4 regions of the Sporosarcina sp. E16_3 genome follow, and region 3 is predicted to be linked to each of the others. Evidence: riboswitches for the same ligand, from Rfam matches in the RefSeq annotation. Region 3 holds a riboswitch; each other region holds the start of a gene.
The links. A riboswitch is a leader RNA that binds a small molecule or an ion and turns the genes downstream of it on or off. The one in region 3 is predicted to bind S-adenosylmethionine.
Positions count from the first base shown of each region.

Region 1 (7,776 bases), on a different contig from region 3:
TATTAATTAGGAGGAATACACAATGATAGAAAAGCAATATACAATTTTAGGAACTGCAGGTTTACATGCCCGTCCAACATCAACTCTCGTTAGTGCGGTCAGTTCTTTTACATCGGATATCACACTGGAATACGTAGGTAAAAAAGTGAATTTGAAATCCATTTTAGGTGTAATGTCACTTGGAGTAGCTTCAGGCACTACTATTACAATTGCGGCGGATGGTGAAGATGAAGCAGATGCCATTGCAAAAGTCGATGCAATTATGGAATCCGAAGGCCTTGGACAGTAATAACAACCACAAATCTTCATAATTTCCATGACATAAAAAAATGAAAGCCACGAATGGTATCCGTTACCATCCGTGGCTTTTCACATATTATTTTATTAATCTAGTTTCACTCTGAGGATTGCACCTGTATTCGCATCAATTTTCACTTCATACTTATAACCTTCTGCCGTTCTTACGTCAATTTCATATACTAACATTCCATCGTCGTAATCCAATTCCGCTTTTACGACCTGGCCTGGAACACGTTCCAATGCAATGGCCATCGCCTGATTGATTGTAATCCTTCGGTATTGTGGGTTCTGATAATGTTCATGCCAATGTTGATTTTGATTATGTCGATTTTGATTTGTCACCCAATCTCCTCCAATTCGATTATCCCGTTGTCCTTAAGATTCTATTCAAGGATCGGCGAATATCTGCTGAATCTCTGAACTTATAACTGAAAATACAATTAATCTGGCCTAAGTACATGATTTTCACTTTCGACTTGCTTAAAAGTGGTGATGTTTTTCATCATTAAATAGCCATCCCTTTTAATCAACGTTCTTCTCTGTTTCTTCCTGCTTTTGGCTCGCCATTAGACGCGTTGAAACTTGATCCGATCTAGTCAATAATTTGGATATATATGAAGACGTCATGTTATAGCTACCCTCTATTTTCTCTGATAAAAAGTGGGTTCGCTCGAATAGGACAAAGCGCAGATAATCCAGTTGCCTTATTATTTTCCCTAGCATCCCTTCTTGGTTGTCCAACCTACTAATCATGTCTTTTTGTACATCATTTTGTTTCAATATTTGCTCGGACAATAGCTTTTGGTAATCTAACTGTTCATTCATTTTGACCACAATTTCCTCATTTGCAGAAGTCAGTGTTTCCATACGATTTACAATTTCTTCATTTGTCTGGCTGACCTCATTCACTTTCTCGATGAATTCTTGATTTATTATTCGCTCATGCTTTAACGTACGTTGTAACATTTCGTTTTTTGTTTCTACTTTTTTTAATGATTCCATAACCTCAATACCAAATTTTTCATGTCGGATATCACTTTTCTTGATTTCATTCAAACGATTATGGATTGATTTCAATTGATTGGATTGTGAATTCTTCTGTTGCTTAAGTAAGGTTTCCATGATATTGAACTGATCGCCAACTGAGTGAGTCGCTTCGCTCTGTTCCTTCATCCATTCCGCTAATGGATCTATTTTGTAGTGTTCTTGATTCATCCCTAAAATGTCTACATTATTTTTAAAAACATCCGGGTGCCCATTTCTGTTTATAAACAACCCCATCCCTCATAACCCCCTTATCGTATTAGCTTATGCAATTCACGACAAAAGGGTCATTAAGTAGTTATTCCCATTCATAAGGTGTTTCTTGATACACATAATAATTAAGCCAGTTGGAGAAGAGCAGGTGGGTATGAGAGCGCCACGTATTCAATGGTTCTTTGCTTGGATCATCATTTGGAAAATAGTTTTCAGGGATATCAATGGCAACTCCTTTTTGCAAATCACGGGCATATTCTTCCGCCAGCGTATCCGCATCATATTCCAAATGACCTGTAATCATAATATGTTTATTGTCTTTAGAGATGACGATGAATGCCCCTGCATCCTCTGATTTGGCAAGTAAGTGTAGACGAGGTTCATTTTCGATTTCCTCTGTTGAAACGGATGTATAACGTGAATGTGGTGCTTTAAATTCATCATTAAAGCCACGCGCAAGATTAATCGTCGGATCGGATAGGCGATGCGTAAAAACGCCTGAACATTTTTTCGGCAATTCAAATTTCTCGATTCCATAATGGTGATAGAGTGCCGCTTGAGCACCCCAACAAATATGTAAAACAGAAGTTACATGTTCTTTTGACCATTCCATAATCTCCGTTATTTCTTTCCAGTAATTAACGTCTTCAAATTCCAAATGTTCTATTGGGGCACCCGTAATGATTAATCCGTCGAAACGACGATGTTTCACTTGTTCAAATGTCGTATAAAATGCATTTAAATGTGTTTTACTAACGTTTTTTGAATCATGAGTGGCCGTGTTCATAAACGTAATATTTACTTGTAGCGGTGTATTTCCTAATAGACGTAGTAGCTGCAACTCGGTTCTTTCTTTTTCAGGCATTAAATTTAAAATAGCGATGTTCATAGGACGTATATCTTGGGATGTTGCGCGTTCCTCATCCATCACGAATATTTTTTCCTTCTTTAATAGTTCCCCTGCTGGCAATTGTTTTGGTATGTTGATCGGCATCTGTCATCTCTCCCTTTTCGCTTTGGTTTGAATCTCATTATTCAACATAAAAAACCCACTTTTCTATAAAACAAGAAAAGAGGGTTTATTTTGGCTCTCTGTTCTTATCTCTCAAGAAAAAAATCTTGTTGGAGGTAGCACCTTCCTGACAATGTCAGAGGTTGCTGAAGCTTCATAGGGCCATATCCCTCAGCTTCTCTTGATAAGAATATTCAATTATTTACTATTATACTATTAAAACCACTATTGTAAACCGTCTTTTTTGATGATAATCACCGCAAGAAATATATTTATTTTAATTTTCCCGTTAATCCAACATGAAAGTTGCTGAATAATATTACTTTAGAAAGCCATATTAACGAGGCAATGAAAAAATGAAGGGAGTTGTTAGAATGGGAAGAGATGACAACAAAACTGGTGGAAATAACGCACGGTCATTACCACAAACGCCGAAAAACCAAAAAATAAAACCGGCTGACATGAAAGAAGAAATGGCCCGCGAGTTTGCTGAACTCCGTTCCCTGCAACCAAAACGCGAACGAATGAACGCAAATGAAAAGAAGAGAAAATGAATTCTTTTCTTAAGAAGATCTACTGAAAACCGCCATGTAAAAGATAAGACCTCGCATAAGTATCATTCTTGTGCGGGGAATTATTTATCCTTAGCCTATATCTGATATAAAGAGCTTTGATTTCATTTAACTCAGGTGATTTCAAATTCTTTTCCTTCTGCGATTTTCCCCTTCACCCAAAATGATTGCTCGGGATGCTGCCTTCCTTTTCTACTTCCACATTCCACGCAATAATTGTTGTACTGTCTCGTACATTCTGTCTTTCGATTTCCATCAACAGCTGCGAAATACCTTCATCAAGCTCTTTTTCATTCAGTGTAGCAACAAGATTTGACGGATCCGAAAAAGGTTCCCCCGGGCATTCCACTAAACCATCAGTCGACAATAAAATAAGGTTGTTCCCTCTTCTCAATTCCCTCGTCCCCGACGTGTAGCATGGTACTGCTTGCCCAAACGTATTCACTTGACCAATCCACTCAAAGAACTGCCTTTGATTGAGTTGAAATTGGTTCAGGGCTATCAGGTCCTGGTGTAATACATATGCTAGGCAATCTCCAACGGAAAACCACCATACATAATTAGCTTTCCTGACAATGATGAGACAAGCCGTTTCTCCTGTGACACGCCTGCATTTATCCAGAAATTTCTCGGATTGAAAAATTTTAAGTAGTATCACTTCCAAATATTTAAAATCCAGAGATTCCTTCATTTCTAAAATTTCTACAAAATCTTCTTTATGCTGTTCAATTGTGTCAATGACAAGTTTCGCACTTTCTGCACTTTTATGTGCATCCAAAATAGCTGCGAATTCCCAATCCCCATTTTGCCAAATAATGCAGCCATCTTCATTCTTGGTTTGTCCCGCTGAAGAATTACCTCCAAAACGACCAACCGCCACACGATTAACCCACCGAACATCCCGTTTATCGACAAAGTCCTCTTCACTTCCAACCCAAGAGAGATTATTCATGAGCGCTCAATCAGTCGATATGGTCTCACTTCATAACTTTCATAAGCAATCGGATCGTCATTTCGAGCATCATCCACTCTAGATGCAAATTGCGGGCGCTTTATCCAGTCTTCTACTTGTTCTTTATCAAAGTCAACAAATTGTGCGTCAATCGTTTCAGGAGGCTGCGCGGCCGGTACACCTGACATCGCTCTCCCCCGAAAAACCATGCAGATGACGCCCGACGTTACATTTTGATAAACGCCTGTCATATCACCGATTTCAGCGTGGATACCTGTTTCTTCTAGCACTTCCCGTTTAACCGCCTCTTTCAAGGTTTCACCAAGCTCAAGTCGCCCACCCGGCATTTCATATGTATCATTCCGGTGATTGTTCCGTACCAATAATACGTGTCCTTCCTCATTGACAATGTAGCCACTAACAGCAACGATTTGTTTAGATTGTTCGTAATCCCCCGTAGAAGTGAAAAATTCTTCGTTTGATGAAATAAATAATGGGGCTAATGATTTTCGATAGTTTTGAGCTTCGGCATGCATTTCCGATGCCCGAATGCCAATGTCAACTGTCTCGTAATGAGCCCTATTATCATATGACCACATTGCCATTATCTCCGTCTGTTCTTCATTGACCCACCGACCAACCAATTGCGCTCCATGCGTCAGCTGATTCGGAAGCAAATAGGTGTGAAAAAAGTGGGTAAACGTTTCGTACATCGCCGGTTCTATCGTGTACGTTTTTCTGCGATACAACATTCAATAATTCCCCCTATACGAATAAATTTTCAGCGAGCCTTTTTCAATAACCAAACTAGGCCTAGCGTAAATACAGCAACTAGGGTTAAAGTGAATTTGAAGTCTATTATTGGTCTGAACTTCACATTTTCCGCATCAATCTCGTAGACACCTAAAGGTTTGACGGAGATATGCCCCCCGCCTCCCTCACCTTGTGCAACTGAAGAACCACCTGTTTCACCAGAATATCCCCCACCCCCACCAACAACATAATTGATTTTTGCTACCGGAAGGACTTTTTTGTTTTCAATACTAATCGGTTCACCATAAATCAACGATACGTCTTGTTGCCGTGAAAACTTGTCAAATATCCGCGCAATAGGTGATTGGTAACTAGAAGGTTTTTTAGTTCCCATGACTTCCTCACTCCTTAAACTTTTAGTCAGTATTCGTTTTGATGTCGATTTTTTTGTCAGCGTAAAATGATATCCATCTATTTTACGCTGATATTTTAATACTGAAATTGCACTTTAACCGTAGCGCTAATCGTAATCTGTCCCTGTTCAATCGGTGTGGAGCCAGTCATTTCCTTCGCTGCAAATGTTCGATACGCAACGGGTTCTGCTCTTAATTCCTCAACGATTTTAATTGGATGGGGATCAAGTTGCAGCTGCATTGTCCCAGCAATTGTTTGCGCTTTGGCTAAAGCATTTTTTAGTGCAAGGCTCAATGCTTTTTGATAGTCCAAATGTTCATTTTCAACCTTGAACTGAATATTTGATACCCTATTTGCCCCATTCTGGACAGCCACATCTATAACATTTCCAACTTGATCAATATCTGTGATTTTTACTGTAATCGCATTCGTAACTTCGTATCCTCTAAATACTTGTTCGCCTTCAATATAGTTGTATTGGGGAACTATAGTGTAAGAAACCGTTTGTATATTCTCTCTGTCAATTCCCAATTTCAGTAACGAATCGATAACCTGATTCATTTCATAAGCATTTTCTTTTTGTGCATGATTAAGCTGTTTGTTTTCCGTACTGACTTCCAACTGGATTTGAGCAATATCCGGTGTTATTTTAAGACTCCCGATTCCAGTAACTGTCATAACTCGCTGTTGCCGACAGGTCATTTGTTGGGCATAAGGATAATACATATGTCTCCACCTTTCCTGAGTATCATTATGCTACCTTAGATAGTATGCTGATTGTCTCGAAAAGATAATTGCGGTGGCACTTAACGAAGATACATCCATTTTTCGAGAACTTCAAAAACGTCGCTGTTTACTTTCTTGCCGATTCCCTTCGAACTCAAAATCACATGAACTGATTTCAAAAAGTTCTTTACTGTTCTTTTAAAATGATAAGCTTCCAGTGATCCTTTATTTTCATCCATTTGAGTTTCGACCATTCCAGTCATCTCCTCAATCCATACTCGTATATCCGCTTCATTATCTTGATGCTTTATTAATGATGCTATTATTATAGCTAAGCGTTCCTCCTCTTCATCCAAATAATCCACTTGCCTGAACAAGGAATGTTGAACTGCATGCAGAATTCGACTGATATCCTCTTTTTTTAGTAAGGAATGTTTCGCCAAGGCGTCCAAAGCATCAGCACCATGTGCAATAGCATGCGCCCACCCTTTCCCATCGACAAAACCTCTAGTGTCTTTTTCTTCCATCATATAGTTTATAACCTTATTCGCTACATGCAGAACAAGATCAGGATTCACTACTTTTTTCTCGATATCATGTTCAATAATCGCAGCAATGACGAGTGCAGAGAAAGAACGTGTAAAAACCGAATCGGTTCCAGAATCGCCAATTCGGTAAAATAGGTAGTCTTCCTGTACGACCGCTTCAAGTAAAGCCTGAAGTTCTTCCGGATTTAATTGATTGGAAACAATCATTTTTCCAAAGCTTTGATAGATTAACCTGTCACGCAAATAACTATCTGGATTTCCGATTTGCTTCAACATCTCTTGCCTAACTTCCTTTGACAGCTTTGTTATTCTATTATCGAGATAACTTTCTAAAGTTGTTGCTAGCATCACTATTCCCCCTATGCAATCAAATAATTTCAACCTTGTTCCATACAGCTCGCCAATTCTTATCCCTAATTCTTTCATCATAAATCTTCATCTGTTCTTTCTGCCCATAGAAAGAAGGGGTAGGTTTTACTCTCAAATTAACAACGTCATGTATACCATGAGGCGCTGTTAATATGACATTGTTTCTTTCATCCAATTTCACTCCTAAAGCTGTTGCTGTTTCAGGAAAACTTGATATCGCATCAATAGACGAGGTATAGGGTGAAACATTATTAACACTATGCATTCTTGCCTGATTCTTGACCGACCAAGGGATTGCAGGTAGAAGCCTTTTCAATGCTTCCTCGTATTCCTTTTCCAAACTCTTTTCCATATTAGTTCGATCATAATAGATTACGTCAATATCTTGAATCCTCGTCCTTTCGTCGAAACCGTGTTGTACGTCCCAAATTTTAGATCGAATAAATCCGGCGCAGATCCACCAATCGGGTAAATTCAGTGATTGAGCGCATTTCAATAGCCCCATCATCCATTTGTCTTCTTGAATCGATGCAATAATATCCTCTTCATTTTTTATTATCATGAAATACTTCCTCGAATCCTGGGAATGTGGTTTGGAAATGTATAAGTTCATGCCTCATTTTGAATCCGGCAGCTAGATATAGTTTAAGGGCACTCTCATTTTCTTTTTCCACACATAATGAAATTTTCTCTATTTCATTAAACGAGAAAAGATTAACTAATGCGAATTTCATTAACTTTGCACCAACACCTTGTTTTCTATTTTGAATAGAAACAGCAATATATTCAATCGAGCCCTCATTATGTTGTGGTTGAGCCTCTATATAGACATATCCCTTAATGCACTGGTCGCCACTTGTCATTATGAATAAC
Region 1 is NZ_JADPRX010000031.1:6,530-14,305, forward strand. It holds gene I2483_RS15535 (phosphocarrier protein HPr) at 23-289, shown strand; gene I2483_RS15540 (PepSY domain-containing protein) at 385-642, opposite strand; gene I2483_RS15545 (hypothetical protein) at 823-1,581, opposite strand; gene metA (homoserine O-acetyltransferase MetA) at 1,643-2,551, opposite strand; SAM riboswitch class I at 2,653-2,760, opposite strand; gene I2483_RS15555 (hypothetical protein) at 2,944-3,123, shown strand; gene I2483_RS15560 (PP2C family serine/threonine-protein phosphatase) at 3,296-4,093, opposite strand; gene I2483_RS15565 (NUDIX hydrolase) at 4,090-4,845, opposite strand; gene I2483_RS15570 (hypothetical protein) at 4,875-5,240, opposite strand; gene I2483_RS15575 (SIMPL domain-containing protein) at 5,336-5,986, opposite strand; gene I2483_RS15580 (DUF2785 domain-containing protein) at 6,067-6,882, opposite strand; gene I2483_RS15585 (nucleotidyltransferase family protein) at 6,902-7,465, opposite strand; gene I2483_RS15590 (GNAT family N-acetyltransferase) at 7,449-7,776, opposite strand, start outside.
Region 1: it holds a riboswitch for S-adenosylmethionine, as region 3 does, so the genes downstream of both, metA (homoserine O-acetyltransferase MetA) here and I2483_RS07740 (O-acetylhomoserine aminocarboxypropyltransferase/cysteine synthase family protein) in region 3, are expected to answer to the same signal.

Region 2 (7,776 bases), on a different contig from region 3:
GGTTCCGAAGATGCAGCTCGTTTATTTTACAGTGAGTTACTCGGTATGGAGGAAATTCCAAAACCAGAAAATTTGGCGGGACGCGGTGGTTGTTGGTTCCTTTGTGGCTCACAAGAAGTGCATATCGGTATCCAGAAAGACTTCATGCCTGCGAAAAAAGCGCATCCTGGATTTACGGTGAATTCACTTAGGCAATTGAAATCACGGTTGGAAGAAGCTGATTATGAGATTAGTGAAGAGCCTCCAATCGAAGGACGTTCTCGCTTTTTTACACATGACCCTTTTGGCAACCGGATAGAGTTTTTAGCGTTTGAATAAAAAGTGTATAATACATTTAAATTTCACCTCATTATGCAAAAGGATGCACAATGAGGTTTTTGATTTGAATCTATAATTTACCGGGTCAGTTCCATGCCCCCCCCTTACTACCCTGTCACTCCATTACGCTTCAATAATCTCCCTCTCTTGCACATCCAATCGTTCCAGTTCATGTAGCAATTCATCACGCTTTCTCGCAAGTCGGTCTTGAACCTTGCGCACATCTTGAAGCACACCGTTCAGCTTACTTTTCGCGCCTGTAATGCGTGAATGAATCATCCAGTCTGAAAAAATATTATCGAAAAACAGGTCAGTAAATGTAAAGATGTCATTTTTGTTCACCGTGAATGATTCAGTCGCGGCATTTTGGACATCCATCAGTTCCGTCTCAAAATGGCGAAGGGCACGTTGCGCGCGATGGACAAGATCATCAGAGCTATTAATTTCGGAGTATTTAAGAGCCGATACCAGCAAGCCACCGCCAAGGAACGTATCCCATATCGACAATCCTTCTGCCGCCCCAAGCTTCTCCAACGCCGCATCGAGTGCCCGATTTGCCTTGGTACCCGCATCGCAAGCTTCGTCAATTTCACGCAGCATCGAACGCAGTCTTACTCTATCATCTGCTATCTTTTGTAGCGTACCATTCGCAATTGTGTCATTGAATCGAATCCACGTCTCTTTCTCCTTCAGAAAGTCCGCCCACTCTTCCTCGATATGGTCGAAGTCTGGATTTTTAATCTCATCACGTAATCGGACCGCATCCGCTTCCAAGTCCTTCACTACTTTTTCTGCTTCATTATAATGGAGCTCCGCATCTGCTGCTTCTGAAATCTCCTTCTCCATTTTTTCATCCCACTTGCCTGTCCACTCACTTATCTTATTCATAAAAGAAAACTTACCAAGCTTTACTACATCCTGTTGTTCTTTTGTAAGTTTTTCATGCAAGTTATCACGTTGGATAATAGCTTCTTTAAGTTTTACCTCCGCGCCCCCAAGACGCCTTGTCACCCGGTCGCGCTCAGTGCGTATCATCGTCAATTCCATTTGTCGTTCTTGTATTTCCTGTCTCATTGACTCCACCCCTTTCTCTGTTATACGAAAACAATTGGATGAAGTTTCATTTACACATTATATTTTACCCACATGTGGATAACACCTAATTAATCGTCAGAGGAATCACCTTATCCACAGCTATTTATTGATTTCAATCAAGGTTTATCCCCCCCTCAAAGGTATATGCTAGAAGTGGAGGTATGTCCATCATGAAAAAAATACTGTCCATTGCAATTGTTCTTATACTACCCCTCTCCGCCTGCGGGATAGAACCAGCAGTTTCTACACTGCCTGATCCCGTGCCCGATCAGGAAATGTTTTCATCAGAAGAAGGTTTATCTCTTGTATTGGACGAAGATTCATTCATCGGTTCGCCTCCCGTCATTAAGACGCTTGTGCGAAACGACAGCTCATCCGATTACCAGTTAGGCGAGTTTTATCATATAGAAGTAAATAAAGATGACCAGTGGTATATGATTACCTACTCAGATGCCGTGTTCTTAAAAAACCCGTCTTTCAAAGACTATGGAAATATGTTGTCAGCTGGCAGTAAAACAAACCAGACTTTTTCGGTCGACGCACTCGGCGTGACACTGATTCCAGGTGAATACCGTCTTGTGAAAACCTTTATTTCAACAGGTGAGCCAATGCACGAACTATCCGTTGCCGCGCTGTTTTCAGTGGAATAATAAATAAACCGGAACAAAGCATATGAGCCTTGTTCCGGTTTATCAGTTTTTATCCCCAAACTTCCTTCGCCACGCCCACTATGAATTCCAATTTTTCACATTGCTGCTCTTCTGTCAGTTTGTTGCCATGATGCGTTGACGCCAATCCGTTTCTTTTCTTATAACAGGATCGCAAATGAGCGGACCTTCTTTCTTTTCTTACAACAGGTGCGCGAATGGGCGGACCTTCTTTCTTTTCTTGCGGCATGAGCTCAAATGAGCGGACCTTCTTTTTTTCTTGCGGCAGGAGCGCAAATGAGCGGACCTTCTTTCTTTTCTTACGGCAGGAGCGCGAATGAGCGGACCTTCTTTCTTTTCTTACGGCAGGAGCGCAAATGAGCGGACCTTCTTTCTTTTCTTACGGCAGGAGCGCAAATGAGCGGACTCTTTTTTTATGGCAGTATCGCGAATGAGCGGACTGGGAATCCCGATGCTTTTTCCGGCTTAGGGACGATATTAAAAATGACTGCGCCTTTTGCAGGCACTTTATCCAAGTTTGTTAATAGCTCAATTTGATAGGTATCTTGTTCAAGAACGTAATATTCGCCTAGAAGAGCTTGGTTCTTTTGAAAGTCTATGGCTGAATCGGTATCGAATGTTTCATGACCAACTGCTTTCACTTTTCTTTCGTCAAATAAAAACTGCAAAGCAGCAAGACCCCAACCCGGTATACGGTTATTCCCATCGGCATCTTTATTGCAAAAAGCCTCGTTATCCGGCCAGCGTTTGCTCCAATCTGTGCGTAGTGCTACAAATGTACCTGCCTCAATTTGTCCGTGCTGAGCTTCAAACTTCAGAATATCTTCAACAGTTAATGTAAAATCATGATTTGCATCGGATTCTTTTGATTTATCGATGACAACAAGCGGTAATACCAATTCTTTTAAACCCAATTCATCCAAGTATCTTGTATCACGTACGAAGTGAATTGGTGCATCAATATGTGTCCCATACTGTCCTGCAAATTTAAAGCTCTGTGCAAAAAAACCATCATCATGATCGAATAGTGTCGTAAACTCTGCTGCATCAAATGCTGAAAAATGGGGTGATTCGGGTCCAAAGGTATGTGTTAAATCGACCCATTCTTTCTTTTTTAACAAAGCAATTGCATCGATTAATTCGTTTGACATAATAATTCTCCCTCCATCTTTTGAAGGTAACTTTAGTCTCCAGAAAAAACAAAAGCGAAGGGCGCCTGCTTAGATGCGACAGGCATAAGATGAAGATGCGTAGCGGCGTTCTTTGCCGCAGAGTAGCTTTAGCTTATGACCCTAGCATCTGGCGCCCGGAGCCTAGACGAAACAAAAAACCTCTTCTAAATTTCAAGAAGAGGTTTTGGCATAATCGCTTTTTGCTCTTCTTATCTACAAGCCCTAAGCATTACACTTAAGCTTCTGGAATTAGCACAGTACTTTTACAAGTCTGTTGCTGAGGTATCATCGGGCCAGTCCCTACACCTCTCTGGATAAGAAAGTTACGTATTTAGTTGTTAAATAGTACAATACATGTTCCTGAATGAATTGTCAATACAGAATATATAAAACTTTCTATATATATATGATGATATAGAATCCCATTAAATTCGCCGCGACGCTAGGGGATGCCGAGCAGCTTCGCCCACCAGTCTTAGGGCGAGGCTACCCCTTGTAACGCGCCTTCTCTCAGTTAATATAGGCATTCATTTGTTCTACATATATAGTCACATCTTTTTCCCTCGGACAAGTTAGACAAACAAAAAAGCTCATAAGTATGTACCAACTTTTCGATGCTACTGTTTTTCCTTATAGTCTGCCATTATTTTCTTTCTTACATAGCTTAAATGCCTGTACATCTGTGTGAATGATTCGTACGGGTCTCTTTTTTTCAACGCCTCATAGATGGCTAAGTGATGCTCAATTGTAATATCAGGCTCTCGATAGGTGATTAAGCTGTCTGTTTTCTCATGCGTAATGAGCAGGGAATCTATCATTCCTTCGACGACTGGATTGTTGGCGCTTTGTGCAATCAATCTGTGGAATTCCTTATCTAAACGACCATAATCACTATCAGCATTTTCTTGAATGCTATCAATTGTTTCTTTGATCTTTTCGAGTTGCTCATCCGATATCTTCTCGGCTGCAATCGTGACAAGCCCCAACTCTAACGCCATGCGTGCTTCAATGATCGCAGGAACATTGTTAATCGATAGCGCGAGCATTACCTTAAATGGATTACTTCCGACCCTATCATTTATAAACGTACCTCCGCGCGGCCTTCTCGTAATGATTTCCAAGGTCTCCAAAGAGCTAAGCGCTTCCCGCAGTACAGGCCGGCTAACGTCAAATTGTTCCATCAAATTCATTTCTGGAGGCAATTTATCCCCCGGATTCAGCTGCCCACTCATTAATAGCTGAACAATTTGTTCTAACACCTGTTGCGAGAGGGTGCTTCTACGGACAGTGTCCATTTTATATTCTTTCATTTCAACCCTCCTTTTCTTATGTTTCCAAGGACACTTTAAACTTCAACCAGACTTTGATATCTCTCATAGATCAGCTTAGCTGTTAGGATATCAAAAATAGATACACCTACCGATTTGAAAACAGTTACTTTTTGTTTCATCTTTTCATTTTCACCTTGTTGAACCAATGTTTTCAACTCCGGGATTGTCTCTTCACTGTGGCCAAACTTTTTTGCGTTAATCATTTCTCCACATTCGGAAAATGCTGCATGCGTGTCGACGAATAGATGATCTGCTTCTTTGATGATTGAGTCGGGAATCTCTTGCATAAATGATTTGAATGCACCTGAACCTGCGAAATGCTTTCCAGTCAAATCAACTTGCCCGTCGTAAGGAATAACCGGATTTGTTGATGTCGTCGTTGTAATAATAATTTGTGCCTCTTTTACAATGCTCGCAGGATCTGAACTATCAAATCGAATAGTTGGAAACTCCTTCTTCGCTTTCTCTATAAATTTATCGAGTCTTTCCTTACTACGATTATACACTAAAACCCTCTTTACTGACCTTACAGCGCAAGCCGCCTGTAAATGACTCCACCCTTGATCGCCAGTGCCTAGAATGCCAATGGTCTCCGTTTCATCCGATGCCAAGTATTTCATACCCAATCCACTGACTGCACCAGTCCGCATAGCGGTAATCGTTCTGGCATCCATAACGACAAGTGGTTTCATCGTCTTCCTTTCATTCAACAAGAAGATGCCCCTTAACGTAGCTTCCCCGATTGCAGCATTGCCTGGAGCGATACCAATCAGCTTCGCCCCATAATAATTTTCATAAAAAGAAGGCATTAATAGCGCCGAATTGTCATCATCATTGATGAATAATCGTTCGGGGACAAAGGAGTTCTTCTCTCCATCGTTTATGTAATACTCTTCGATTGTATCGATAATATCCTTCATCGAGATAAGACTTCTAATTTCCTGTTCGTCAATAAAATGCATAGCCAACCTCCTCAAAATAATCGCGTTACTTAACTATTTCTATAGGGTTCAATACGTTAGATGGTGTTTCCCCGGCAAACACTTTTAAAACGGACTCCGCAGCCAGCATCCCCATTTTCAATCTCGTTTCCTTTGTCCCTGATCCGATATGGGGTGTCGTAACGATGTTTGACAACTTCAACAATGGATGACTCGTGTCAATTGGCTCTTGCTTATAAACATCCAAGCCAGCCCCAGCTATTTCTTTGTTGACCAATGCATCATGCAAAGCTTCTTCATCCACGACGGCACCACGTGAACCGTTTACGAAGATGGCACTGGTCTTCATCGATTTAAATTCTGCTGCACCAAATAAATTCTTTGTCTCAACAATGAGTGGCACCATATTACAGACAAAATCAGAGCGCTCTAGAAGTTCAGGTAAACTACAATACTGCGCGTCATAAGTCGATTCAGCATCCACATCACGGTTGCGGTTATGATAAAGGATCTCCATACCAAATCCAAATCTCGCCCGCTGAGCAATTGCTTTCCCAATGCCGCCCATTCCCACAATTCCAATCACTTTTCCGTGAACATCCGTTCCGAATAACTCCTCCCCTAGCTGCTGATTCCAATCCCCCCGCTTAACGTAGGCATCCAATTCAGGAATTCTTCTTGCAGCGGAAAGTAATAGCCCAAACATTGCATCTGCTACGGTCTCATTCAAAACACCTGGCGTGTTTGTTGCCACTATATTTCGTTTTGTCAGCAATGATAAATTCAAATTATCGTATCCGACCGAAACGTTGCTTACAACTTTCAATTGCGGAGATTGTGCTAGTAACGCATTGTCTACCTTTAAACCAGATCCTAGAAGTGCATGCGTATCTTGGAGATGTGTTTTAAACTGTGGATATGTATATTCATTTAGCTCCTCAAAGTAAACGACCTGACACGTTGTTCGAAGATAATCTAAAACTTGAGGATCTATTTTTTTATAAACAATCACTTTATGCTCCATCGAATTTCCTCCTTACTAAAACAGAATATAGACCAACGTTTCCCGCTGGCCTACCCCATATATTTTCCATATAGCAGAATACTATCGATTTAAAGTCACCTGACTAAACAAGGCCGTTTATTATCGAATTTCCATTCTGGAATTAAATACTGCATACCGATAGAATCATCACGAGCGCCAAGGTTTTGATCGATATAGAGTTTATTGGCCTTTTCGATCTGCTCCATATCAATTTCAACACCTAAGCCAGGCGCAGATGGAACTTCGATTTTCCCATTTTTAATTTGAAGCGGTTCTTTTGTTAAGCGTTGACCATCTTGCCAAATCCAATGCGTGTCAATCGCCGTGATTTCTCCAGGTGCAGCTGCAGCAACATGCGTGAACATTGCAAGAGAAATGTCGAAATGGTTATTCGAGTGCGAGCCCCACGTCAATCCCCAATCATTACACATTTGTGCGACACGAACTGAACCTTGCATCGTCCAGAAATGCGGATCGGCCAACGGAATATCAACGGCATTAAGCTGAATCGCATGACCCATTTGTCTCCAGTCTGTTGCAATCATATTGGTAGCCGTTGGAAGTCCAGTAGCGCGGCGGAACTCAGCCATTGCTTCGCGTGCAGAATAACCGGCTTCCGCTCCACATGGATCTTCAGCATAGGCAAGTACATCATGTTGGTTTTTACAAAGTCGAATGGCTTCCTCTAATGACCAGGCGCCATTTGGGTCCAGTGTAATTCTCGCCTCCGGGAAACGTTTTGCAAGCGCTGTCACCGCCGCCATCTCTTCATCTCCAGAAAGCACTCCGCCTTTTAGTTTAAAGTCATTAAAGCCGTAGCGTTCATAGGCCGCCTCCGCAAGTGCAACAATCGATTCAGGCGTCAATGCTTCTTCATGCCGCAGTCTGAACCAATCATCTTTGGCGTTCAAATCGCTTAGATAAGGTAAATCCGTTTTGTTCCGATCACCAAGATAGAACAAATAACCAAGCATTTCTACACTACTGCGCTGCTGACCTTCACCAAGCAATGCCGCGACAGGTACATCTAGGAACTTCCCTAGTAGATCCAATAATGCCGCTTCAATAGCCGTAACAACATGAATTGTCGTTCGTAAATCAAATGTTTGTGCACCGCGCCCGTCCGCATCCCGGACAGCAAATTGTTTTCGAACTTTATTTAATATCGAGTTATATGTACCGATGGATTCACCAATTACGAATGGC
Region 2 is NZ_JADPRX010000022.1:13,957-21,732, reverse strand. It holds gene I2483_RS13080 (VOC family protein) at 1-318, shown strand, start outside; gene I2483_RS13075 (hypothetical protein) at 442-1,392, opposite strand; gene I2483_RS13070 (immunoglobulin-like domain-containing protein) at 1,584-2,063, shown strand; gene I2483_RS13065 (cyclase family protein) at 2,495-3,232, opposite strand; SAM riboswitch class I at 3,460-3,574, opposite strand; gene I2483_RS13060 (FadR/GntR family transcriptional regulator) at 3,871-4,563, opposite strand; gene I2483_RS13055 (ornithine cyclodeaminase family protein) at 4,599-5,546, opposite strand; gene I2483_RS13050 (2-hydroxyacid dehydrogenase) at 5,572-6,549, opposite strand; gene gudD (glucarate dehydratase) at 6,645-7,776, opposite strand, start outside.
Region 2: it holds a riboswitch for S-adenosylmethionine, as region 3 does, so the genes downstream of both, I2483_RS13065 (cyclase family protein) here and I2483_RS07740 (O-acetylhomoserine aminocarboxypropyltransferase/cysteine synthase family protein) in region 3, are expected to answer to the same signal.

Region 3 (7,776 bases):
GTACCATTCAAAACGCCTCGAATTCGTCGCACTCGATCTGTTAGTAACAAGTTAGTCACCGTACGGATAATCGGTACACCGCCCGCTGTCGTTGCTTCGTAACCAAAGTGAACTCCGCGGAACTTCGCATGCTTTAGCAACGCTGGACCATGTTTCGCAAACATCGTCTTATTTGCTGTTATAACATGAAAACCTTTTTCTATCGCTTCCGAAAGATACGTATATGCGGGCTCCTCCCCAACAATTGCCTCAAAGATGAAGTCAATGTCCGGATTTGACAAAATTTCCTGAATGTCGTCCGTTATCCTCGTTCCAGGTGTTGCTAGACGTTCTTTCGCCTTATCACGAACCAAGATAGAAACGATATCGATTACACAGCCGGTTTCTCGTTTAATCTCTTCTTTTCTTTCATTCAAAATCCTATAAATCCCTTCACCTACAGTGCCGAAGCCAAGTAGGGCGACTTTGATTGACGGCATACCGCCACCTCCATGGACTGGTTGATGACAAGTCCCCATTTTTCAAATTCCGTTAAAAAGCTTTCATGGCCATTTTTTGTATTGACCAAACAATAGATTGAATTTGGAATCATATGGACAAACGTTCGAGTTTCTTCCGTCGGACACATTGGATCGTGCGTAAACGCAAAGGCCACTACTTTTGCAGTTATCCGGCTGGAAGCTATTTCAATGCCCCCCCGATCACGGCCAATATCATGTGTATTCATGGCACGAATTAAGGGATAGCAACTCTCCATATCATTTCTGCTATTTCCAAAAGGAGATTGCCTGCTCCCTATTTTAGTTGTTTGCGGCGTCACAGCCATTGGGAATAGAATATCCATATCTTCGGGATACAAAATGCCCCATTCAAGTACACGCATGCCACCAAACGAACCGCCGATGACCGCCCGGATTCGATTGACGCCAAGTACCGCCAACGCTCTGCGTTCCGCGTGCACCATATCGCGGATTGTTACTTCCGGAAATAAGTTCCTATAAAACTCACCCGTGGCTGGATTAACAGCTAACGGCCCTGTTGATCCGTCACTTCCGCCAAGTGCGTTAAAAGAGATGACTGATAACCCGTTCGTATCGATACTTTTCCCACGGCCGACTAGCCCGCTCCACCAACCCGGGTTTTCATCCGTTCCAACTGTCACGTGATTTCCTGTCAAGGCATGACAAACTAAGACGATCGGTCTATCCAGACTGCCTATTCTTTCATAAGCAAGCTGTACATTTTCTAAGACGACACCGGATTCCAATGTCATGTTACCGATTTCTACAATTCCCGTCTTCACGATTGTCACGCCCTTCCTTTTACCCGAAAATCATACCGTTACTGGTACTGCTAGTTCAATCGCTTGTGCAAGGTCTGCAATAATATCTTCTACAGATTCAAGCCCAACCGATAGTCTGATCAATTCTTCTGTTACGCCCGACTTTTCCAAGTCTTCAGGTCCAAGTTGCTGATGCGTCGTTGAAGCAGGATGAATAATCAGCGATTTTGCATCCCCAACGTTCGCAACATGCGACCAGATCTTAACGTTATCAATTACATTTCGGCCTGCATCGCGTCCACCTTTAATACCAAATACAATAATGGAACCGAAACCGTTTTTCAAGTACTTTTTCGCAAGGTCATAAGATGGATGATCTTCGTTGCCTGTATATGTTACCCATTCAACAGATGGATGTTTCTTCAAGAACTCCGCTACCTTAACGGCATTTTCATTATGCCTTGTCACACGCAGGTGCAACGTTTCAAGTCCTTGGAGGAAGTTGAATGCACTATCCGGATCTAAGCAAGGCCCGAAGTCACGCAAGAGTTGAACGCGTAGTTTAGTCGCAAATGCCGCTGCTGCTGTATCAATTCCGTAACGAAGACCATGATATGATGCATCCGGCTCTGTGAAGCCAGGGAACCTCCCCTGTGTCCAATCGAATGTTCCGGCATCAACAGCAACCCCACCGATTGTCGTACCATGCCCACCAATCCATTTTGTAGCAGAATGGATGACAACATCCGCACCGAACTCAATAGGATTCGAACCATATGGCGATGCAAATGTACTATCTATGAGAAGCGGAAGACCATTTTCATGCGCAATGTTCGCAACCGCTTCAATATCAAGAACATGAAGACCCGGGTTACCGATTGTTTCTGCGAATACGGCTTTTGTTTTATCTGTAATTGCTACACGGAAATTTTCAGAATCTGTTGCGTCGACGAATTTTACATTAATTCCATATCGCGGTAGCGTAGTGGCGAATAGATTATACGTACCACCGTATAAGTTGCTTGCTGCAACAATTTCATCTCCGGCCCCTGCAACGTTCAAAATGGAAAATGCAATAGCCGCCATGCCAGAAGACAATGCAACTGCCGCCGTACCACCTTCAAGAAGCGCAATACGCTCTTCAAAAACTGCAACAGTCGGATTTGTGATGCGTGTGTAGATATTGCCTGCTTCTTGTAGTGCAAATAATTTTTGAGCGTGCTCTGTATCACGGAATACAAAAGAAGAGGTTCTATGAATTGGAACTGCGCGTGAACCTGTTACAGGATCAGGTTTTTGTCCACCGTGTAGAAGAATTGTTTCGGGTTGAAGTTTTGTCATTTTCATTACCTCCAGAGTTTTTTTAGATGGATACGATTGTGATGTACGGAGGCGTTAGGGGTATTTTCGGAATAAAAAATAACCCCCTTCGCTTAAGAAGAGGGTTACGCTTTCGCTTATTCCTCCCCTTATCTTTCAGACCGTTCGCACGAATCTGTAGGAAGTAGCACCTTTGCAAGTTGGTGACTTGCTGGTTGCCGGGCATCGCAGGGCCTATTCCCTCCGCCGCTCTTGATAAGAGTTTGTGATATTCAGTTTTCCATCTTGTGACATAGTATAGTAGATATCTCAATACTTTGTCAATAGTTTATTGAACAATATTTCTGAAACTTGTGTCTATGTAGAATGTTACACTTAATCTATCGCCATTTTAGGAGGAATTTGATATGTGGTTGTGGGTTGTAGGCGTGCTCTTTTGGGGATATGCAGTCGGTTGTCTGCATGGGTCAGTTATCGCGCAGAAAATATCCGGCGTTAATTTGAAAGAAACTGGTGTAAAAAATGCCGGCGCTTCGAATGCGACCATTGTTCTTGGAAAGAAATTCGGCGCACTTGTTGCAGTAATTGATATCGGAAAAGGTGCGGCAGCTGTCTTACTTGTGCGTTATTTCGCAGATAACGCGGGACTTCTAGGAGACATTTTAGCCTCACTTTTATTCCTCGCAGGTGCAGCAACCGTAATTGGGCATAACTTCCCGTTTTATATGAACTTTAACGGCGGTAAAGGAACCGCGACAATTATTGGTGTACTGCTCGCCATCGACTGGCAGATTGGACTCATCGGTTTTGTATTATTTGTCGTCGTAGCGCTAGTAACAGACTTTCTCGTGTTCGGTGTACTGATGCTCTACCTGACGCTTATCGCGATGGCAGTGTGGACGGACGGATACTGGCCGGTCGTGATAGCAACTCTGTTATTTGCAATTGCGGTTTGGAAGCATATTGAGAATTTCCAACGGATGAAAGAGCGTAGTGAGAAGCGGGTTTCGACGGTGTTTAAAAAGAATAAAAGTAAAAACTGAGAGCCCCTAAATAGGAGGTTCTCAGTTTTTTATTTAGCAGGATAAAAAGTATTCCCCTAACTCATTCGTTTTCACTGAACACTCTCTTCATAACCGCAATAATAAAGTCCACATCTTCATCCGTACAAGACAGCGGTGGGCTGAGCGCTAGAATATTGTTATACCCAGCAACTGTATCGCCGTTCCTTCCTATAATAAGTCCATTCGCCTTACATTCGCCAATGATTTTCGCAACACGGGCATTTGTAGCAGGTTCTTTCGTTTCTTTATTCTCCACAAGTTCAATGCCTAACAAGAATCCAAGCCCGCGGATATCTCCAACAAACGGATGATCCTTTAAGCTTGCCAACTCTTTTAGGAGACGCTCGCCAAGCTCAGCCGACCGTTCAACAAGACTTTCTCTCTCAATGATTTCTAGATTCTTCAACGCGACTGCACAAGCCGCTGGATTCCCACCAAATGTATTAACATGGCGGAAATGACTGTTACCTTCACCTGTATCGAACTTTTCATAAATATCTTTTCGAATAGCCGTAACTGATAATGGCAAATAAGCGCTCGTTAGTCCTTTTGCCATCGTAATAATGTCCGGTTTTAAATTAAAATGCTGATGACCAAATTCTTTCCCAGTCCGTCCGAATCCACAAATGACTTCATCAACAATAAGCAGCACACCGTGGCGTGTACAGATTTCCTGGACTTTCTCCAGATAAATCGGATGTGGAATTAGGATTCCACCACCTGTAATAAGCGGTTCCATAATAATTCCAGCGATTGTTTCCTTCTGTTCCCAAATGATCTTTTCTTCAAACTCTTGGGCGCGTTGTATATTGTATTCTTCAATTGACTGTCCCGCAGGTCTACGGTAATTGTCCGGAGGTGCAATGTGCAAGAATCCTGGCGCTAGCGGCTCATACTTGTATTTCCGCAGTGATTGACCCGTTGCAGCCAATGCCCCCATGGAGCTTCCGTGATACGCACGGTAGCGGGAAATGAATTTATAGCGTGACGGCTCCCCGTTTTGTTGATGGTATTGACGCGCAAGTTTAAATGCTACTTCGTTCGCATCAGACCCGCTGTTTGAATAAAAGATTTTATAGTCGCCGCCAAGCATTTCATTCAACTTTTCAGCAAGTAAAATCGCTGGTTCGTGACTTTGAGTCATCGGTGTATAGGCCATCTTTTTCATCTGATCATAGGCAGCTTGCGCTAGCTCCTCACGACCATAACCAACGTTTACACACCATAACCCAGACATTCCATCCAAGTAACGATTGCCGTTATGGTCTGTAATCCAGGCCCCTTCCCCACTCTCCACTATCATCGGTGGATTCTTTTCATTATAGGAAGAAATATGGTGCCAAACGTTTTCCCGGTCCTTTTCAACTAATGATTTCGTAGTCTCTTTTGCTGTAGTCATTTCCTCTACTCCCTTCTATTTTCACAATTAATTCTTAGTATTAGTGACGCGCAGTCAACATTTTTTTACGTGTGTAAAACTCAATCCCATCGCGACCATTCGCGTGCAAGTCACCGTAGAATGATTTTTTATAGCCAGAGAACGGGAAGAACGCCATTGGAGCTGGAACACCAAGATTCACGCCAAGCATCCCCGCATCAATTTCTTCTCTAAATTTTCGGATTGCACTTGCACTATCTGTAAATAAACAAGCCCCGTTTGCAAACTCTGATTTGTTCGCAAGTTCAATTGCTTCATCTAATGTATCCACTCGTACAATAGACAACACCGGAGCAAAAATCTCTTCTTTCCAGATTTTCATTTCCTGAGTGACATTGTCAAAAATCGTCGGGCCGACGAAATAACCGCCTTCCGAAGTAGACTTATCTTCACGGCCATCACGTAATAGTTTAGCACCTTCCGCAATACCTGATTCGATGAAACCGAGTGTCTTGCCTTTATGTGAATCTCTAATAACAGGTCCAAGGAAAATCCCTTCTTCTAGTCCATTACCAATCGTCAGTTTATTTGACTCATCTACTAGTCTTCCGACAAGTTCATCTGCAATATCACCTACTGCAACGACGACTGCACAAGCCATACATCTTTCCCCTGCAGATCCGAAAGCCGCGTTAATAATATTGGTGACCGTCAAATCCATATCCGCATCCGGCATAACAATTGTGTGGTTTTTCGCGCCTGCTAATGCTTGGACACGCTTACCATTTGACGTTCCAGTTTTATACACATACTCAGCAACTGGCTGTGAACCTACGAACGACACGGCCGGAATATCTGGGTGATTTAGAATGCCATTTACGATTTCATGCGCACCATGAACGATATTGAAAACACCGTCAGGCAGACCCGCTTCATGCAATAATTCAGCAAGACGGTTCGCCAAGAGTGGCGTCCGCTCTGAAGGTTTTAGGATGAACGTATTTCCACTCGCGATTGCAAGAGGGAACATCCAGCAAGGCACCATCATAGGGAAATTGAACGGTGTAATCCCACCAATTACTCCTATCGGATAGCGGTACATACCCGATTCAATGTTCGTTGCGATATCAGGGAGCTGATACCCCATCATTAACGTTGGGGCTCCAGCAGCAAATTCGACACACTCAATCCCACGCTGTACTTCGCCGTACGCTTCAGCATAGTTTTTACCGTTTTCAAGCGTAATAATTTTCGCTAGTTCTTCCCAGTTCTCTACTAACAACTGCTGATATTTAAATAGAATTCTTGAACGTTGAGGTACGGCAACTTTCTTCCACTTTGCAAATGCAGTTTTCGCTGCCCCTACCGCATTATTCAAATCTTCTAGCGTCGAAATAGGAACTTCGGCCAAGATTTCTCCTGTCGCTGGATTTGGTACCTCTTCATATTTATCTGTCGTTGATTTTACCCATTGTCCATTGATGAAATTTGTTAGCGTCTTCTTTTCTACCGCTGTTATTATCATTTTCATTCCTCCAATTCTATTGTCCTTGCTAGTTGAGGCTATTTTAGTTAGACTTCTAAATATAGTTTACAAATAATTTGAATTGTTTTCAATTTACACTTTGTCTAATCATTAGACGTTTATTTTGACGTTATGGAGGTCGTAACTTATATGAATAAATTAAAGCTAACCGTCCGCGATGTTCTGTCACGGGACTCTTTCAAACACGCGAAAGTCGTTGCAGGAAAAGAAGGATTGAACCGGCAAGTAAAATGGTCTCATGTATTAGAGGTAAAAGAATTTGATGCCTTAATAAACGGAGGAGAGATGATTCTTACGACGGGAATAGGTTTACAACTAGATTTAGTAAGCCAACTAAAGTATGTAACAAGTCTAATAGAGAAAGATGTGGCATGTATCTGTATAGAGGTGGGACCTATCTATAAAGAAATCCCATTCGAAATCATCGAACTAGCAAACAAACACGCATTTCCATTCATTATTTTTGAAAAAACCGTCAAGTTCGTGGATATTACCCAAGACCTTCATACGTTTATCATTAATCAACATCACCAGATGCTTTCACAACTTGATACCTTATCGAGAAAATTCATAACACTTTCCCTTGCACCCAATGGTATTTTAAAAATCTTACAAGAACTGAATCAATTTTTCCGACATAACATCCTTTTCATCACTGATGATGCAAAGCCTTATTATTACCCGTCCGAGGCTAAGGATTTGGAAACGTCCGTCCGTAACCACCTTGAAGGTTTCCCGTTAATCAATACGGAACAGAAGTTTTTCACACTTGAAGAACAAGTATTTGCCGTGATGCCTGTTATTGGGCTAGGACAAGTTTGGGGACATCTCTGCCTCCAAGTTAAAGAGAAGCTACTGGATGAACTTCCCTTTCTCATTTTGGATCGCGCTGCACTTGCACTTACTCAAATTATGCTACGCAACCGGACAATTGAGGAACGCAAACAGAATAATGAAGACAGTTTTGTACGGAATTTATTGAACGGAAGAGATTTTGAACAGGAAGACCTTCAAAAGTATTTGCCAGCCACAAGTCGCAATATGTATTTCAGAGTTTTTATCATACAGATGAATGCACCGGAAATGAACATCGATGAAGGGAACTGGGAAGAGATCAAACTGCAGCAATCAATCATGACTCGGGCTCTTTTTAAACGAAATGGGTTTTTCCCCGCTGTTTCATCCA
Region 3 is NZ_JADPRX010000009.1:31,499-39,274, forward strand. It holds gene I2483_RS07730 (homoserine dehydrogenase) at 1-479, opposite strand, end outside; gene I2483_RS07735 (homoserine O-acetyltransferase family protein) at 437-1,303, opposite strand; gene I2483_RS07740 (O-acetylhomoserine aminocarboxypropyltransferase/cysteine synthase family protein) at 1,334-2,623, opposite strand; SAM riboswitch class I at 2,749-2,864, opposite strand; gene I2483_RS07745 (glycerol-3-phosphate acyltransferase) at 3,010-3,645, shown strand; gene I2483_RS07750 (aspartate aminotransferase family protein) at 3,707-5,065, opposite strand; gene I2483_RS07755 (CoA-acylating methylmalonate-semialdehyde dehydrogenase) at 5,106-6,569, opposite strand; gene I2483_RS07760 (PucR family transcriptional regulator) at 6,720-7,776, shown strand, end outside.

Region 4 (7,776 bases), on a different contig from region 3:
CATGAGAAAATGAACGAAGCTGGCGAACTTACTGATAAAGCTACAATCGATTTCTTGGATTCAGTTGTATTTAACTTTATTGAGTTCTACAACAAAACGAATGCTACAGTTAAAGCTTAAGAAATCTACGGATAAATCAAAAACAGACATTCTCTTGAAGAGTGTCTGTTTTTGATTTATCCATTATAATGCGTCGTTGGTATTCTGACTATTTCTTTTCTTTTCAATATGTGTAACATGACTGGTGCCCCATTCGTGCATAATGGCTAAGATAGGCTGTAGGCTTTTTCCGTACTCAGAGATAGAGTACTCAACTTTCGGGGGAACCTGTGGATAGATGACTCTGTTAATAATATCTTCATCTTCCAATTCCCTTAATTGTTTGGTTAACATTTTTTGAGTAATCCCCGGCATCAATCTTTTTAATTCACTAAACCTTTGTGTTCCTTCAGTAATTAAATGCAGTAAAATAATTGGTTTCCATTTACCTACTAAGATCCCTAGAGCTTCGTCAACTTTACATAGTTCAGGCTGTATCCCCATAATAACCTCCTTTAGTATCTTTTTGTATACTATAGCACTTTGTGGTGCGTACTTCACACTTTGGCGAATTTAATTCATAATAACATATATAGGAATCAGTTACTATTTGAAATGAAGATGCCCTTCAAATCAGCTTCGGCTACTCCTGTAAGGCGCCTTCGTTCAACTTTCACATGTATTCATATGTTCAATATATACAATCGAAAACAGAAGGAGGAAGTTAACGTGAATAATAAACAAGTTTTTTCAAGAGGAATCAGAAGTGTAAGGGACGTCGTTTATCAGCAACAATCGCCAACTCATAAAGTAGGATTGGTAATTGAACCAGGAAACTGGCAAGACGCTGATCCATTTCTTTTGATGGCTGAAGACTTTTTCGTGCTCGGAACATTTGGCATGCATCCGCATCGTGGTATTGAAACCGTTACGTACGTGATTGATGGAAAGCTAGAGCACTTTGACAATAAAACTGGGGGAGGGGAACTACACCCCGGAGACGTCCAATGGATGACGGCAGGTAAAGGAATCATTCATACAGAGGACCCGGCTGTCGGGGAAACGGTTCAATCGCTGCAATTGTGGGTCAATCTTCCAAGCGATAAAAAAATGTCGGAACCACGTTATCAGAACATGCGTGCACAAGATATGCCGGTCCGTTATGAAGATGGCGCTACGATACGTGTTTTTTCCGGTTCTTCGCAAGGTGTTACGGCTGACACGAAAAATCACGTACCTGTTTCGATGGTCGAATTGATTGTTGAACCCGGCACGACTGTCACACAGGACCTTCCTGGCAGTTACAATGGATTTCTTTATATAATAGAAGGAACAGGGACATTCGGCAGTGAAGGCGCGGAGGGGAAGAAGGGCCAGGTTCTCTGGTTGGACCGTGGAACAGATGGCGAAAAGACTGAAGTAAAGATTCACGCAGAAGAGAAACTGCATATCATGTTATATGCAGGCCAGCCTGTCGGAGAAAAAGTAGTAGCACGTGGTCCGTTTGTGATGAATTCAGAAGAAGAGATTGTGCAGGCCTATAAAGATTACAGAGATGGTAGATTTGAGTGAACATGTACGATTCAATTTCATGCAGAATCACAAAGTATGAAATATTCTAACAGATTTGATATGCTTTTAAGTGAAATAAGAAAATGGGAGTTGCTGATATGGGAAGTAAGATAGAACAAGTAGCGCGTTTTAAAGAAGCAATGGGGAATTATCCAACGGGAGTCACTGTCGTTACAGCATTTGATGCAGATAAAAAACCGATGGGGCTAACGGTCAATTCATTTGCATCCGTATCATTAGAGCCTTTACTTATATTGTGGTCCATCGACAAAAGAGTATCTACCTATAGTGACTTTCTAGATGCTGAAAAGTTTTCTGTAAATATTTTAGCGGCAGATCAAGGCGAATTATGTACGTTATTCTCTAGCAGGGTTGCCGATCGATTTAGCCAATGCGATTGGAAAGAGTCAGATTTAAATCTACCAGTTCTGTCAAATTCGCTTGCGGTTTTACAATGCAAAACGTTTCAACAAATTGATGCTGGGGATCATACGATATTCATAGGCGAAGTGTTAGATATTCAGAATGAAAGTAAAGAACCGCTGCTGTATCACCGAAGAACTATAGGTGCAATTCCAGAAGGTTTTTATAGCGAATAATAGCTTTGAAAAGTTCGACATAGAAAGGCCTGGCATCAGTATACACTGATGCCAGGCCTTTTTAAAAAGAAAAGTATAAGTTTTTTTACTAAGAATAGTGTCTAGCTCCAGGCGCCAGCCGCTCGGAGGCCCACAGGATGTGGGTCACGTAGCCATTGCCGCAGGACGCGGCGTACTTCGGCTAGGTTCCTTGAAAGCAATCCAGTAGGAAGAATTGAACTACATCCTTCCCGGGCAAAAAGCGCCACTCCATACCTGCAAGGATGCAGGTATGGAGTCGATGCGACAGGACGTCGCGATCTTAGACTGCCTTCCAATCGACTTATGCCTGTCGCGGGCCTACAGGATGTAGGTCATGCAGCTGTTGCCACAGGAAGTGGCGCACTTATGCTGCGTTCCTTTTAGGTGCCTTCCGGTTTTCGTAGATTATAGACTTGTAGTTACTGTCACCGTTTGCTCCCGGGCTATTTGTAGGGCTTGATCAAAATCGGCAATTAAGTCATCGACATGTTCGAGCCCGACAGAAAAGCGTAACAGACCTTCAGTAATGCCGCGTTTCTCCCGTTGTTCTTTAGGCATGGCAGCATGGGACATCGTTGCGGGATAGGAAAGAATTGATTCAACACCGCCTAAACTGACTGCGAAAATAGGAATCTGGACGTTTTCAACAAATGCCTTTGCTGTCTCTCTGTTAGGCAAGCGGAAAGACAAGACAGCGCCTGGATTTGTCGACTGTTTCGCGTGGATTGCGTGTCCTGGGTGACTTGCTAACCCTGGATAAAACACTTCTTCCACTAAAGTGTGGTCGTTCAAGTATGAGGCTATTTTCTGTGCCGATTCAGATGACTGTGTTAAACGGGCACCTAACGTTTTGATACCTTGAATTAACGCGTAAGAATCCTGCGCGCCTAGAATTGAGCCGAAAGAGTTTTGAATGAATGCCAAACGATTGCCAAGTTCTTCACCCTTTGTAACTGCCAATCCGGCAATGATATCGCTATGCCCCGATAAGAACTTGGTAGCACTATGAACAACGATATCAACACCAAGATCCAGTGGACGTTGGTAAAGTGGAGACATAAAGGTGTTGTCGAGAAATGTCAGACAGTCATTCGCTTTTGCAAGTTCAACAATCGCTTCAATATCCGTAATGCCTAAACGAGGGTTGGATGGTGTTTCGATATAGATTACTTTTGTGTTCGGACGAATTGCACGTGCGGTTTCCTCGACATTGGCTAGATCTACAAAGGTGTGGTCGATACCGAATTTAGGCAATACCTCGGTTACGAATCGGTATGTTCCGCCATAGACATCTTCGGTCACAACGATATGGTCGCCTGAAGAAAGAAGCATAAATGTGGCCGAGATGGCAGCCATTCCGGAAGCAAAGGCTAATCCACGCGCGCCGCCTTCCATTGAGGCAATTGTTTTTTCCAGCGCATCTCTCGTTGGATTGCCCGAACGGCTATAATCATAAGGCCCAAATGCATCAAAGCTTTCCTGATGAAACGTAGAGGATAAGTAAATAGGAACGTTGACAGCACCTGTTTTTTGCTCGTAATCCCCACGTGTCGATGCATGGATGAGGGTTGTTTCCAATCGCTCTTTATTCAAACTCATCGTTGAAGCACCCCACTATTCAAAGTTGCAAATACTTGCTTCAAATCTGCGATCAAATCTTCAGCTTCTTCCACTCCGACAGAAAAACGTAAAAGTCGGTCGCAGACGCCACGTCGTATCCGTTCTTCGCGCGGGATGTCCGCGTGGGTTTGCGTTGCTGGATAAGTGATGAAACTTTCGACTCCACCTAGACTTTCCGCAAATGTGATGAGCTGTAGATTTTCAAGGAATGGTCCGACCAAATCACTATCGTTTAGCCGAAATGACAGCATGCCACCTTTTCCTGGATAGAGAACGTCCGTAACAAGTGGTTCATCCTCCAAATAATTGACAAGTATTTTCGCGTTTTCATCATGCTGCTTCATTCTCAAATGCAGTGTTTTCAGCCCCCTGATGATTAGCCATGAATCGGAAGGGGAGAGGACCGCACCGATAGCATTATGGTTAGCGGCTAGTTGTTCACATAGTTTTTCACCTTTTGCAACGACAAGTCCCGCGAGGACATCGTTATGTCCTCCGATATATTTCGTTGCGCTGTGCATGACGATGTCAGCACCAAGTTCAATCGGTCTCTGGAAATAAGGTGTTAAGAATGTATTGTCAACAATCAATAGTAAATCGTGCTTCCGAGCAAGTTCTGCGTACAGGCGAATATCAAATTCTTGCATGAGTGGATTGGTCGGTGTTTCGATGAAGAGCGCTTTTGTCTTTGGCGTTATTAACTTCTCGGTTTCATTTACATCGGTGAAATTCGTATACGTTGTACCGATTGAATAAACGTCGGAATACTGTTCGAGCAAGCGATATGTGCCACCGTAAATATCTTCTGGAACAATCAATTCATCCCCAGGGCGGAAAAGCGTTAGAATAAGCTGAATCGCCGCCATACCAGAACTGCACGCATAACCCGCATCGCCGCCCTCTAAGTTTGCAATTCCATCTTCCAATATGGAACGGGTTGGATTTTTTGTCCGCGTGTAATCGTAGCCGGTGGATTGACCGAGCCCCTTATGTTTGTACGCTGTTGATAAATAAATCGGCGGGTTAACCGCGCCAGTCTTCGGATCGCTGTTATTTCCTAATTGCACCAGAATTGTCTCTAAACTTCGTTTTGTCATTGTAGTCACCCTTTTCTTTTTGATTAAAAAAAGGGACCCTCTATAAGAAGAGGGTCCCCGAAATATCGTAGACTATCTTCTTATCTTCTAGGGAAATGGACACCTAAGGGAATTAGCACCGTACCTGAAAAGGCTGGTTGCTGAGACGTCAAAGGGCCCTTCCCTCGGTCTCTCTTGATAAGAATTAAATTATTGAATTATGTGAAAAGAACAATTTCTATAATTTTATCATGACATGGAAAATAAAACAAGAGTGAATTGTCAAAATCTATCTTTCGGTGGTTGCATCCGTTGATTGAATAGCTTGGATACAGTCCGCACCTACGAAAATGGACCAATTATCAAACCAGGAAGTTGAACCAAGGCCAACGTCTTCAAGAGTTTTTATGGCATTACGTTCAGCCACACGTAACCCTCAGTAAAGTTATGGTGATCAATATATCCAAAGCGAGCCGAAAACGAACAAGTGGAAATGGATACTTTCACGCTTTTCTTACAAGTACTTTATGTATTAAAATAGGTAATTCACAGACTTAGTCTATTGTAATACTAAAAAAAGAATTGTGTTATATTGTTAATCAATGATTCTTCTTGGAAGTCGTCCGATTTGATTTAATGAAACTTATTAGTTATCAAGAACCTATATGTATGAACTGTGGGTGATGAAATGCCGAACTGTAATAGTTGTGGCCGCAAATGGAATTGGAAGAATGCGTTCATCAAGTACCTTAGGTTCAACAGGGGAGTTGAATGTCCGTACTGTGGTGAAAAACAGTATGTAACCCCTAAATCTAGAAAACGCACTGGTTTGATATCCATTGCGCCTACATTGACGCTTATCCCAGCAGTACAATTTGAAATCCATTGGACAATTGTAATTTCAATCTTGAGTGTAACCGCTGTTTTAGTTATGTTCCTTTCTCTATATATGATTGAATTAACGAATAAAGATAAACCACTTTGGTGAAAAAAAGGGGGCCACTTACAAGTAGGACATGGGATTTCCGAATCCGTTCTATTTAATCACGTTATTCAAAAAAGAAAACTGGGCAAGAGCCAAAAAAATATTGGAACCTATATAGGTTCCGATATTGAATATAGCAATGGAGGTGCAGATCAATGGAGAAGAACAGTGAAAAAAACGTGTATTGGACATCGCTTAATCACTCGCAATGGAATATGTATATAGCGGCTACAACAGAGGGGCTTTGCTATATAGGTACCCCGAACGCACCATTCGAAGAACTAGAAGCGTGGGTGAACAAACGGCTTCCGAGTCATACTCTGACGGAGGAAGCGGACATTCTGAAGCCGCACACTGTCGAGTTGGTCGATTATTTGAAAGAGCAGCGCCGGAATTTCTTATTGCCAATCGATCTTCATGGTACTCCTTTTCAACAAATTGTTTGGAAGGCATTGCAAGAAATTCCGTACGGACGGACTGTATCCTATTCGGACATTGCCGAACGGATTGAAAAACCGAATGCGGTCCGAGCCGTCGGAACCGCTATCGGCGCCAATCCGGTCTTGATTATTGTTCCTTGCCATCGCGTTATTGCAAAAAGTGGTAAGTTGGGCGGTTTTCGGGCCGGCTTGGAGATGAAAGAGCAGCTTCTAGAACTGGAAAGATAGCGTTTCGATAGAAAAAAAGACAAGGGAGATGTAATTAATCTCACCTTGTCTTTTTGCTTTTTAGAATAGATGTGGGATGCGCCGATTCTTTATTCGTTACATCAAGTATATCAAGTAGGAAAACAAAAACGGGAATACCGATAATGAGTCCCCATACGCCAAAGAAGTTTTGCGAGAAAATGAGCACGATAAACGTGTAGAAAACGGGTAAATCTGTTTTTGAAGACATTAGTTTCGGATTTAAAATATAGGCTTCAATGCCATGAATAATCATGACTGCAATAATCACGTAGACAACTTTCAGGAATCCTCCGATTGTAAAAGCAATTATCGTCAGTGGAACAAGTGAAATGATGACACCAGCAACAGGAATGAGCCCTAAAAAGAAAATCATAATTGCCAACCCGATTATTTGTGGGAATCCGAGTATGAGCAATACGATCACGGACAAGATTGTATTAACAATCGCAATAATAAATTGGGCTTCAATCACTTTTCCAAACGTCCGTGTGAACTTTTTGCCAAAGAACTCAATTTCGAAGTAAAAAGGAGCAATCTTACTATCTTTAAACTTGTTTGTAAACTCTATTAAACGTGGTTTTTCTAGTAAGAAAAATAAGCTTAATACTAGGGCAAGTAGTACTTGAATACTCGTTTTACTAATATCAGAGAAATACTTTAACAAGAAAGAAAAACCATTTTCCAAGTAGGCCGCAATTTGATTGCTAGAAATGACGGATTCTAAGTAGCTGAGCAGTACATTGTCATGAGGTTCGGAAAAGAAGTTTGTAATCCTTATAATAATTTGACTGATTTCCATTGTGATTAGAGGTAAATACTTTACAACGCCAACTGTCAGTAAGCCCACAATCACTGTGTACAGCAGAATGACCAGTAGCTTGCGCTTTAAATGTACACGTTTGATCGTAAACTCAATAAGCCGATCCAATAAAAAAGCGAAAATGAAGGTAAGCAAAATAATATTCATCATACTTTTGACACTGTATAGAATTAAAATAATTAAAGCAAAAATTAGTATACGCCGTGGTCCCTTTTTCTCGAAAATATCTAATAACCCACCCATATACCTAGCTCCTCCATAAATAACTAAAAGTGAAAACAAGAAATGAGACCATTCATTGTTAGTATTGCTACGATTTGTAGAGATTACAAGATAGAAATGCTTTTTTATAAAA
Region 4 is NZ_JADPRX010000025.1:31,269-39,044, forward strand. It holds gene I2483_RS14130 (NADPH-dependent FMN reductase) at 1-120, shown strand, start outside; gene I2483_RS14135 (winged helix-turn-helix transcriptional regulator) at 184-543, opposite strand; gene I2483_RS14140 (pirin family protein) at 769-1,611, shown strand; gene I2483_RS14145 (flavin reductase family protein) at 1,710-2,210, shown strand; gene metC (cystathionine beta-lyase) at 2,637-3,830, opposite strand; gene I2483_RS14155 (methionine biosynthesis PLP-dependent protein) at 3,827-4,948, opposite strand; SAM riboswitch class I at 5,026-5,132, opposite strand; gene I2483_RS14160 (hypothetical protein) at 5,217-5,354, opposite strand; gene I2483_RS14165 (TIGR04104 family putative zinc finger protein) at 5,616-5,915, shown strand; gene I2483_RS14170 (methylated-DNA--[protein]-cysteine S-methyltransferase) at 6,068-6,580, shown strand; gene I2483_RS14175 (AI-2E family transporter) at 6,621-7,664, opposite strand.
Region 4: it holds a riboswitch for S-adenosylmethionine, as region 3 does, so the genes downstream of both, I2483_RS14155 (methionine biosynthesis PLP-dependent protein) here and I2483_RS07740 (O-acetylhomoserine aminocarboxypropyltransferase/cysteine synthase family protein) in region 3, are expected to answer to the same signal.